One region of the Shewanella sp. SG41-3 genome, then DNA from elsewhere that is predicted to be linked to it. Evidence: predicted binding sites of a transcription regulator. Region 1 holds the regulator's gene; the other holds the start of a gene.
The links. The regulator FliA, encoded in region 1, starts transcription of late flagellar genes. The targets are predictions, from matches to a motif close to CTAAAGNTNNNNNNNNNNNNGCCGATA.
Positions count from the first base shown of each region.

Region 1 (5,463 bases):
CTAACTCATCAATTTCATCGATGCTGCCAGAATCAGACGTTTCTGCCGTAAAAGAACTCACATCTTCAATGACTTCAGGCTCGTTAACCTCAACTACATTTTCGATAGGTTCAAGTTCTGCAGCCGACATCTCTGAGGGTAATGGCGCACCTGAGCTTAATAATTTGAGTTTCGCAAGTAGCATTGGATCTGCAGGGTCTTGTTCTTGTCCCTGTTGAGTTTGAGCAAACATAGTATTAATGGCGTCGACCGCTTGCAAAATAATATCCATTAATTCTGCATTTACGCCACGTTTTCCGGTGCGCAATAAATCGAACGTATTTTCAGCTTCATGACACACGTCAACCATCGGCTTTAAGCTTAAAAAACCAGCTCCGCCTTTGACAGTATGAAATCCACGGAAAATAGCATTAAGTAAATCACTGTCATCAGGATTATTTTCAAGGGCAACTAGCTGCTCTTGTAGAAGCTCTAAAATCTCACCAGCTTCAATTAAAAAGTCCTGGAGTATCTCTTCATCAACATCAAAGGACATTAAATTGACTCCTAATTAGAAACCCAGACTTGATAGCAGATCGTCTACTTCATCCTGACCTGTCACCACATCTTCACGCAGTTCTGCATTCATGATGGGGCCTTCTGCTTCTATTTTATTATCGTTTATCGTTGGCGATGACTCAGTAATATGATCACCAAACACCGTTAGCATTGAAACTAAATTACTTTCTACTTCACGAACTAAATCAATCACTCGACGGATCATTTGGCCAGTTAAGTCTTGGAAGTCTTGCGCCATTAAAATTTGATTTAATAGCTCACGAAGACGATTACAATCATTTTCACTGTGTAACATAAACTGCTGAACATCATGGCAAAGTGATTTAAACTCACCCAACTCGATGTCACGACGCATCAATTTATCCCACATTGGCGTTACTGATTGAATATTACTGATAATGGTATCGGCCAAAGGTAGACATTCTTCAACTGCATCCATGGTTTTATTAGCAGCTTGCTCTGTCATATCGATAACGTAGTTTAATCTTTCTTTAGCATCCGGAATTTCGGTATTGGCTAATTCAGATAAACGGTTATCAATTTGAAAATCTTTTAATGCACTATGAAGTTGTCGAGTTAACTTACCCACTTCTTCAAAAAGCTCACGCTGCAATGGTGTAGCAAGCTCCCTGATGACGTCATCAGCTTTATCTTGCTGACCTAAGGTAAGCAATTCAACAAGTTCTTGGGCCTGTTCGAGAGTGATTAACCCCGATATTGATGCCTGCATGACTTATCCTTGCTTATGCGAGTCGTTCAAAGATTTTATCTAACTTTTCTTTTAACGTTGCGGCGGTGAAAGGCTTTACCACATAACCATTTACCCCAGCTTGCGCTGCAGCAATAATTTGTTCACGCTTGGCTTCTGCGGTTACCATCAATACGGGTAAATGCTTTAACGAATCATCTGCACGGATTGCTCTAAGTAAATCAATACCTTGCATTCCAGGCATGTTCCAGTCAGTTACTACAAAATCAAAATCGCCTTTTTGTAACATAGGTAGGGCTGTTGAGCCATCATCTGCTTCTTGGGTATTATTAAATCCCAAATCTCGCAACAAGTTCTTAATGATACGCCTCATTGTTGAAAAATCGTCAACAATAAGAATCTTCATATTCTTGTCCAAGGTTTCCTCCGGTGAGCTGACACTCGTTTGCTCTAAATAAGTTATTATTCTTGTGTCCAATGCTTGAGTTTAGCTTTTAATCTGAGCATTGCCTGACTTAATATCTGGCTTACACGCGATTCACTAACATCAAGGATGGCACCGATTTCTTTTAAATTTAATGCTTCGTTGTAATATAACGACAACACTAACGCATCTCTTTCTGGCAATGTCTTAATTGCTTCAACCAATGCAGATTGGAATTGAATTTCAGCAAGCGAGTCAAAGGCCTCATCTGGCGATTCATTATCTGTGATTAACACATCTTGCGAAACACCAAGATCTTCTATGCCTATGATTTTACCAACAGAAACATCATTTAAGATATGATGGTACTCATCGAGCGACATTTCAAGCTTTTCAGCAATTTCAGTATCATAAGCATCACGACCAAGCTGTTGCTCTAATTCATCAATTACTTGTGCAACTCGACGATTATTACGGTGAACTGAGCGTGGAACCCAGTCACCACGACGAATTTCATCTATCATCGCTCCACGAATTCTAATGCCAGCAAAAGTTTCAAACTTAGCACCTTTGCTGTTATCAAATTTTGATGAGGCCTCAAGCAACCCCATCATTCCAGCTTGTAACAGGTCATCAAGTTGCACCGATGCTGGTAATCTTGCCAGCATATGATGAGCAATTCTTTTTACCAACGGTGCATACTGTTCAATGATAGACGTTTTGTTATCGAACTGAGTATACGCTGCGGCTTTATTCACCCGTTCTTCCTTCTTGTATCGGCTTACGTTGTACAAGACGTTCAACAAAAAATTCTAAATGACCACCGGGTTGCTGTGGCACAGGCCAAGTCATAATTTTATTGGCTAATCCGTGGTAAGCAATGGCTGAAGGTGATTTAGGATACGCTTCAACGACTAGTTTTTGTTTGCGAACAGCTTTACGTAAATTCTCATCAAAGGGAATGGTTGCCACCAACTCCAATGCAACATCTAGAAATCTATCAGTCACTTTACTGAGTTTAGCAAATAATTCCATACCTTCTCGTAAACTACGTACCATATTTGCCACAATTTTGAAGTGGAACACACCATGTTCACGACTTAGTATCTTAATTAACGCATAAGCATCAGTAATCGATGTTGGTTCGTCACAAACTACAATTAATACATCTTGTGATGCACGAGAAAAACTCAGCACCATATCTGATATACCGGCAGCAGTATCAACAATTAAAATATCAAACTGAGTCCGCATTTCACTAAATGCACGGATCAAACCGGCATGTTGTGCTGGTGTCAATTCAACCATCGCTTGTGAACCTGATGTAGCAGGAACAATACCGATACCTTTGGGTCCGCGTACAATGATGTCATCTAATTCGGCATCACCTGACAAAACATGAGATAAATTTTTCTCAGCACGTATCCCGAGCATCACATCGACATTGGCTAAACCTAAATCGGCATCAAGTACTAATACACGTTTGCCCTTTTCGGCTAATGCTACCGCAGTATTAATTGACACACTTGTTTTACCAACTCCGCCTTTACCACCGGATACGGCAATTACTTTAACTTTATCGTTATTTGGTTGATTCATCATACGTAAACCACTTGCTTGATCCCGAGTCATATCTTTACTCAAATGCATAGGCTGTGTCATTAGACCACACTGTGTCTTGTGATAATTGTTGTTCAGTTTCATTTAACGCCGCGAGAGCTTTCTTGGCTAGCTCTAGTGTATCTGCGACTTTCATGTCCTCAGGAACACGTTGACCGTCAGTAACATAGCTTAATGGTAACTCATTTTGAATCAATACGCTCAATGCACCTGCAATTGATATTGATTCATCTAATTTTGTTAAAATCGCACCCGCTAATGGAATACGTTTAAAATGTTCTACAGCATCTTGTAAGACACGGCGCTGGCCTGTCGCTGACAAGACTAAGTAACTCCGAATGGGGATCCTACTATTTGCCGTCAAATTATCAAGTTGCTGATATAAGCGCATATCTCGCTGCCCCATACCGGCGGTATCGATTAATACTAACTTACGATTCCTAAATTGATAAAGAATTTGTTCTAATTCGGCTAAATCATGTGCTTGTTTCACCGGACAGCCCATTATTTTGCCATAAGTTGCTAATTGCTCATAGGCACCAATACGATAATGATCTGTGGTAATCAATGCCACCTGCTCGGGGCCATGATGGGCAGCAAATCGAGCTGCTATTTTAGCTAAAGAAGTCGTCTTACCTACACCTGTTGGGCCAACAAAAGCGACCACCCCCCCACGTTTGACAATATCATCACCTTGGTTGTCGAGTAAGTTAGCTAAGCTTTGCGGTAGCGCTCTTACTAAGTCGGCTGGCGTATAATGTTGACTCAATCCTGCTAGTTTAGCAGCAACTGCAGGAGAAAACTCTGCGGCAATCAATTTACTTTCAAGCATAGCACCAACTGGATCGGTACGCTTTTTTTGGTCTTTCATTAACGATGACACTTGATGAGTCAATAAGTTACGTAATGAAGCCATTTCTTCACGTAACGCGTCCATATCATCAGATTGATTTCTATTGGTTTTTTTAGCATGTTCAGGCGCGGCTTGCGCTTTTAACGTTGATGTAGGCTTAGCTGACTTTGCCCCTTGTAATTGACGCGCCCACTCAGGTAATTCAGGTTCATCTTGGCGAACAGACATTTGTTGTTTCATGCGATTATGCTGTTTTTCAAGCAATGCTTGAAGAGAATCTGCTTCCGGTGGCGGATTTACCTTAGATTGAGCTTTCATTACAGGCTTTGCGCCTATTGAGACGCGATCCTCACTGACATCCATAAAGCTTGTCGTTGGCGCTTGCGATGCAATAGAGGCCTTAGGTTCATCATAATCGACTGCGGCGACAATTTCGATTCCGCCTGCTACTTTTTTGTTTGACATAATGACAGCGTCAGAGCCTAAGGTCTCTTTTACTTGAGCCAATGCTTCGCGCATATCTTTGGCAAAAAATCGTTTAATTTTCACTTATGCACCTCAATAAACTGACGTTATCACTATTGGCCAACAGCAGAAACAATTCTAATTTGTTTCTCATCGGGTATTTCTTGATAAGAAATCACTCGTAAATTTGGAATAGTGTATTTAACAAATCTGGACAGCGTTGACCTCAACATACCAGAGGTCAATAAAATGGCTGGTTGCCCTACCATTTCTTGCTTCTGTGCAGCATCTAACAATGACTGCTGCATGCGTTCTGCAAGGCCGGGTTCAATATTCGGTCCTTCACCGCCAGTCGCCTGCATAGACTTATGCAACATCTGTTCCAACTCTGGCGCCAATGTAATGACAGGTATTTCAAGTTCAGGCCCAGAGATTTCTTGTACTATCATGCGTTTTAGCGCTATACGCACTGCTGCAGTTAAGACTTCGGTATCATTACTCTTGGTGCCGTACTCTAATAATGTCTGCACTATGGTGCGTAAATCACGAACCGAGACACCTTCGTTAAGTAAGTTTTGCATGACTTTAACAACCGAACCCAACGGCATAATATCGGGTACAAAACCATCAACTAATTTAGGCGAGTTCTTGCTCAGCATATCCATTAACTGCTGCACTTCTTCATAACCTAATAGTTTGGCTGCATTATTACTCAATAACTGACTAATATGCGTTGCCACAACCGTTGCGGTATCAACGACGGTATAACCTAATGTTTGTGCATGTTCACGTTGTTCTGGTGTGATCCACACCGCCTCTAAACCAAAAGCGGGG
Region 1 covers NZ_JACJFJ010000010.1:94,954-100,416, forward strand. The annotation lists gene H5164_RS17610 (chemotaxis protein CheA) at 1-535, opposite strand, end outside; gene H5164_RS17615 (protein phosphatase CheZ) at 551-1,288, opposite strand; gene cheY (chemotaxis response regulator CheY) at 1,302-1,685, opposite strand; gene H5164_RS17625 (RNA polymerase sigma factor FliA) at 1,730-2,449, opposite strand; gene H5164_RS17630 (MinD/ParA family protein) at 2,442-3,323, opposite strand; gene flhF (flagellar biosynthesis protein FlhF) at 3,328-4,713, opposite strand; gene flhA (flagellar biosynthesis protein FlhA) at 4,743-5,463, opposite strand, start outside.

Region 2 (5,463 bases), on a different contig from region 1:
CGCACCGGTTATGTGCGTGATGCTGCCCGAGCTGACTCGCTGGCCAATACTCGTTCAGTGGATAGCTTGTTAAATTATGAAACCGTAAAATATTTTAATAACGAAGAATTTGAGTCACAACGATATGACTCTGCACTTGAGCAATGGGAAGTGGCAAAACGAAAAAATCGTTTATCATTGTTTGCCCTAAACGGTGGTCAAGCGTTAATTATCGCTGTGGCTATGACAGCTATGATGGCATTAGCGGCTTATGAAGTAAGCCAGGGCTCAATGACTATAGGTGACTTTGTGTTAATTAATGCATTTATGATGCAGTTGTTTATTCCGTTAAATTTCTTAGGGTTTGTGTATCGTGAGATCCGCGGTGCATTAGCCAATATTGAGCGTATGTTTGATATTTTAGACAAACAACCACAAGTATTAGATTCGGATGATGCTATTGAGATTAGCCCAACGATTGGGACGATAAAGTTTACCGATGTGAGTTTTCAATACGACCAACGCCCTATTTTGAACAGTGTTAGCTTCGAGGTGCCAGCAGGGAAAAAAATTGCTGTAGTCGGTGACAGTGGCGCGGGTAAATCAACTATTATTAAATTGCTATTCCGCTTTTATGATGTTGCTAGTGGTGCAATCACTATTGATGGCATTGATGTGCGTCACTTTAGCCAGCAAGCTTTGCGAAGAGCTATTGCTGTTGTCCCGCAAGATACTGTGTTATTCAATGATTCTATTTACGAAAATATTCGCTATGGTCGTGCCGATGCGACTCATGATGAGATTGTCGCTGCAGTTAAGCTAGCGCATTTGAGTGACTTTATTGAATCATTACCAGATAAAGGCAATACCAAAGTGGGGGAGAGAGGTTTAAAGCTCTCAGGTGGAGAAAAACAACGAGTTGCTATTGCTCGAGCTGTGTTGAAGGGCTCGCCCATCCTAGTGTTTGATGAAGCAACATCGTCTCTCGACTCACGATCTGAGCAAGCGATTCTCAGCGCGCTCAGAGATGCTGCTAAAGGACACACAAGTTTAGTGGTGGCCCATCGTTTATCGACCATTATTGATGCCGATCAAATAGTGGTATTGAGTAAAGGTAAGATTGTTGAGCATGGTACTCATGTCAGTTTGTTAGCTAAACAAGGTCTTTATGCGCGACTTTGGCATATTCAACATGAACAACAAAATCTGCCGCATGCCTAGTGGACGTTGCTATGTTGCTAGGTGATATAAAGGAATAAAATACCGAAGTTACTGTTTTTCATTTATGCTTTATTGACTATGAGTAAGGCTTATACAGCATTTAAGTTTTACATAAATGGCCGCTATTTATAACGCTAAACGTTATAATTGAATACTTAAGCAGCAAAGAATAGCGCGTAAACTGACTTGTTAGATCTATCGTGACTGAAATTTTTGACGGCAGTGATCAACGCAGTTAATCTATAGTCCGACTTATGGTGTATTATCCCCAGATAGCTATACTTTTCAATCAATTGGATTTTATTAAAGGTGCGAATTCGTGTATGGAGGTGACTTGTGCATAATATTGCGTTAATTGCGGCGCTAGAAGGCACCCGACATCAAGTGACAACTGATTGGTTTGCTATTATGGCAATGCTAAAAGGGCGTAACATGTCTGATGATGCGATTAAAATAGTCTACAACGATTTGTGTGCCGGTTTAAGAGTGACGACTCGTGGAGTGACTCTCGCGAAGGCAATGGACAGCGACTTGGATAAGAGCAATATATCAATCTAGCCATCCCACAATACAATTCCCATGTACTTTGGGATTAATCGAGTGTAATAAAAGCATATTCTAGTAGCGGCTGTTATCACAAGCTGAAGTATTGGCTTTGGCTTAAGTGTATTTCATTTAATGCTCAAAGAGGATTAATCGCTAAATGAGATTTTCTGGATAATGTAAGTACAAGAGGATTGGCTGAAACAATGGTTTAGTAGAGAGTATAACGATGACTGGCTTATTTTTTTTGCCAATTAATACACACCATTTTTATCAATGCTGCAGGAGACGGATCGAGAGTTAAGCATTTAATTTTTCCTTGCTCAAAACACACTAGCTCGCCTTCGATTTCTGTCATTCGATTACAGTTTTTACAGCTTAAACTTAAGCTTTTGACATTTAGATCAACATTAAGATCTACTGCATTCTTTTTGATATTCAACATGAAATCCTTCTGTTTGATTTCGCTTTAAAATCACACTAAGACCGCTTACTGTGACAAACATCAAATTTTATTATACACCCTTTAATCATATTCGGCAAAGTAATCGCGCGTAGCGAACCCCAGTCGTTTACTGGGGTTGATGCGCTTCTCTACTGCATATGACGGTAATGATTATCAAGGGTGACTGCAACTCCAGACGATTGCACTATTCGAGCGTGATGACGGGTTAAATACCTTGGGTCCGTTACGCCACAAGAGTGGGCAATCATGGTTAAATCATAATGTAAGAAATGATTGTAGTTTGCCACTCGCACAGATTTATCTTTAGGATCTAAGCCTTTTTGCAGACGGATATTATGGGTTGTGATACCCGTTGGGCAGGTGTCTCTGTTGCACTGTAGTGATTGAATACAACCCAAGGCAAACATATTGCCGCGAGCTGAAGCAATAAAGTCTGCGCCAGTGGCCAATGCCCAAGCTACATAAGATGGCATAATCATTTTACCCGTTGCGATGACTTTAATGCGTTGCTTAAAGCCGCGTTGATTCAATAAATCAACCAGAGACGGCAAGCTTTGTCTTAGTGGTAACCCAACGTTGTCCATCAATGCCTGTGGCGCTGCACCAGTGCCGCCATCTGAGCTGTCCAAAGTAAAAAAATCTGGGGCATATTCTATCCCACGTTGCTCAATTTCATCCAAAAACTCTGTTACCCAAGACATATCGCCTAATACAGCCTTAATGCCAGTTGGTTTACCGGTAATGTCTCTTACTTGATTTATCATATCGACAAGGTCAGCAACATTATGTAATTCAATATGGCCATTAGGGCTAATTGAGTCGTGTCCTGCTGGAATACCGCGAATGGCTGCAATTTCTTTGGTCACTTTTACTGCAGGTAAAATCCCTCCTTTCCCTGGCTTAGCGCCCTGGCTCAACTTAATTTCAAACATTTTAACTTCAGGGTGGGCTGCTATATCGCTGAGTTTTTGAGGATCTAAATGGCCTTGTTCGTCTCGGACACCGTATTTGGCTGTCCCGATTTGAAACACTAAGTCACAATGACCTTTAAGATGATACGGGCTTAATCCTCCCTCACCAGTATTGAGCCAGCAACCTGCTTTCGCTGCACCATGAGATAGCGCAGTAATCGCTGGTCGAGATAATGCACCAAAGCTCATTGCTGAAATATGGCAAATTTTACTGGTTGTGTAAGGATGGGTGCAATCTGGACCAATGGTTACGTCTATTGTCTTGTGAGAGTCATGATCGCTGACTGGAAAGGCTGAGTTCATGAACATCACTGAACCGGGTTTATCTAGAACTTGTGTTGATCCAAATGCAATTGTACGGTCAACATTTTTTGCTGCGCGATATACCCAATTGCGCTCGGCACGGTTAAATGGCAGTTCTTCACGATCTTGAGAAAAAAAGTATTGTCTAAAAAACTCACCCTGTTTTTCAAATATATATCGAAAGCGACCGATAACAGGGTAATTATGGCGTATGGCTTGTTTTGTTTGCCATTTATCAGCAATAAACATGTAAATGACCGCAATCAGTAATAGCCAAAATAACACTAAGAAAAGACCAGAGAAGATATCCATTCCCCACATAAACCAATGTTGTTGCGGCATATTATTGTCCTTAAATTGAATCTAGTACTGTGTGTTTATTCGCGGTAATTTAGTCGCAGTAATGATAGTAATTGAGTCTGGTTAATTAACCATATTAGCAATGCCAAATATAATCTCACTATATCGTTTATTTTTTCTGCTTGCTATCTAACTGCTTTGTTTTAAAACGAAGAAGCATTTATGTTCATTATTGCAGTGAATTAAATCGTATATTTATTTCATTATGACTTCAGGTATGCATTTTTTGGTCGATAATTAAGCTATCCGTTACTTTAAATAAGACACTATTATGGACATTAAAAGCGCAGCGCCCTCAAATGTGAAGGGACGAGAAAACAACAATACTCCAACCAGTGAAGCGAATGCTTCAACTCAAAATAAAGCTAATAATACAAGTTCAGCGGTAAATTCATCAGCTAAAGTATCAGTGAGTCAACTGAGTCGTCAAATGATGAACAACAGTATTCTTGCCGCACAGGAAGAAGTGAGTATTTCTGCGGGTGACAAGTCTATGGCGTTGCTTTATCGCGCCGCAATTGAAGCCATTAACCAAGAACTTGCCCCCTCGCTTGGAGATAACGCAATTCAGAAGGGCGTTGATAGCGGAGTGGATTACTCACCAGAGGCAACAGCTGATCGCATTGTGAGCTTTGCCACAAATTTTTTCTCTATTCACCAACAACAAAATAAATCTATGGGACTAGATGAGCAGGTTGATAGTTTTATGCTCAAAATTGGTGATGCCATAGATCAAGGCTTTAAAGAGGCTAGCGATATATTGTCTGGTTTAAAGGTGTTAGAAGGTGACATAGCTGCTGGTGTGGATAAAACATATGAACTGATACAGCAAGGGTTAGCCCAATTTAAGCAAGATAAGCTTGCTAAAGATGAATCACAAAGCGTGACTCAAGCGACGTAGTCTCTTATGATTAAGATTGGCTCTCAGTGAAAGGATCGTGACTATGTGGACTACGGGTAAAGTAATTGAACGCATTGATTGGAATGACAAATTATTTTCACTGCGGATCAAAGCCGATGTCGAACCTTTTATCGCTGGTCAGTTTATAAAGCTCAGCCAAATACGAGATGAAAAGCGTGTTGCTCGTGCATATTCACTGGTGAATCCACCAGGTAAGGACTATGTCGAAGTGCTTGCTGTTGCGGTAGAGGACGGGCTGCTGTCTCCAGATCTACAAGCATTAACCCCAGGAGACTCTATTGAAGTGACGTCTAAAGCAACAGGGTTTATGACTCTAGACGAGGTGCCAAATGGTGCTTTGCAAGGTAAACATTTGTGGTTTTTTGCCACAGGCACCGCAGTCGGACCTTTTATCTCAATGCTGGCAACTGATGGGCCTTGGCAACGTTTTGAAAAGGTCGTGCTCGTTTATGGTGTTCGCCTTGGTGAAGATCTTGCTTATTTAGAGACCATCCAGCAGTTTATTGAACTGCATCCACAGCAGTTTGTATTTATTCCTATTGTGACCCGTGAAGATTATCCTAATGCTTTATCATGTCGTATTCCCGATGGTATTAGCAGCGGATTAATTGAACAGAAAGCGGGGTTAGGGATAAATGCTGAGCATTCTCAAGTGATGATCTGCGGTAACCCTGGCATGATAACGGATGCTCAAATCG
Region 2 covers NZ_JACJFJ010000003.1:50,527-55,989, reverse strand. The annotation lists gene H5164_RS06225 (ABC transporter ATP-binding protein/permease) at 1-1,200, shown strand, start outside; gene H5164_RS06220 (hypothetical protein) at 1,537-1,758, shown strand; gene H5164_RS06215 (hypothetical protein) at 1,982-2,188, opposite strand; gene H5164_RS06210 (FMN-binding glutamate synthase family protein) at 2,338-3,825, opposite strand; gene H5164_RS06205 (DUF5610 domain-containing protein) at 4,115-4,744, shown strand; gene H5164_RS06200 (ferredoxin--NADP reductase) at 4,788-5,463, shown strand, end outside.
Region 2: H5164_RS06205 (DUF5610 domain-containing protein) is a predicted target of FliA. The motif match lies at 4,053-4,079, and genes of this name have one in related genera.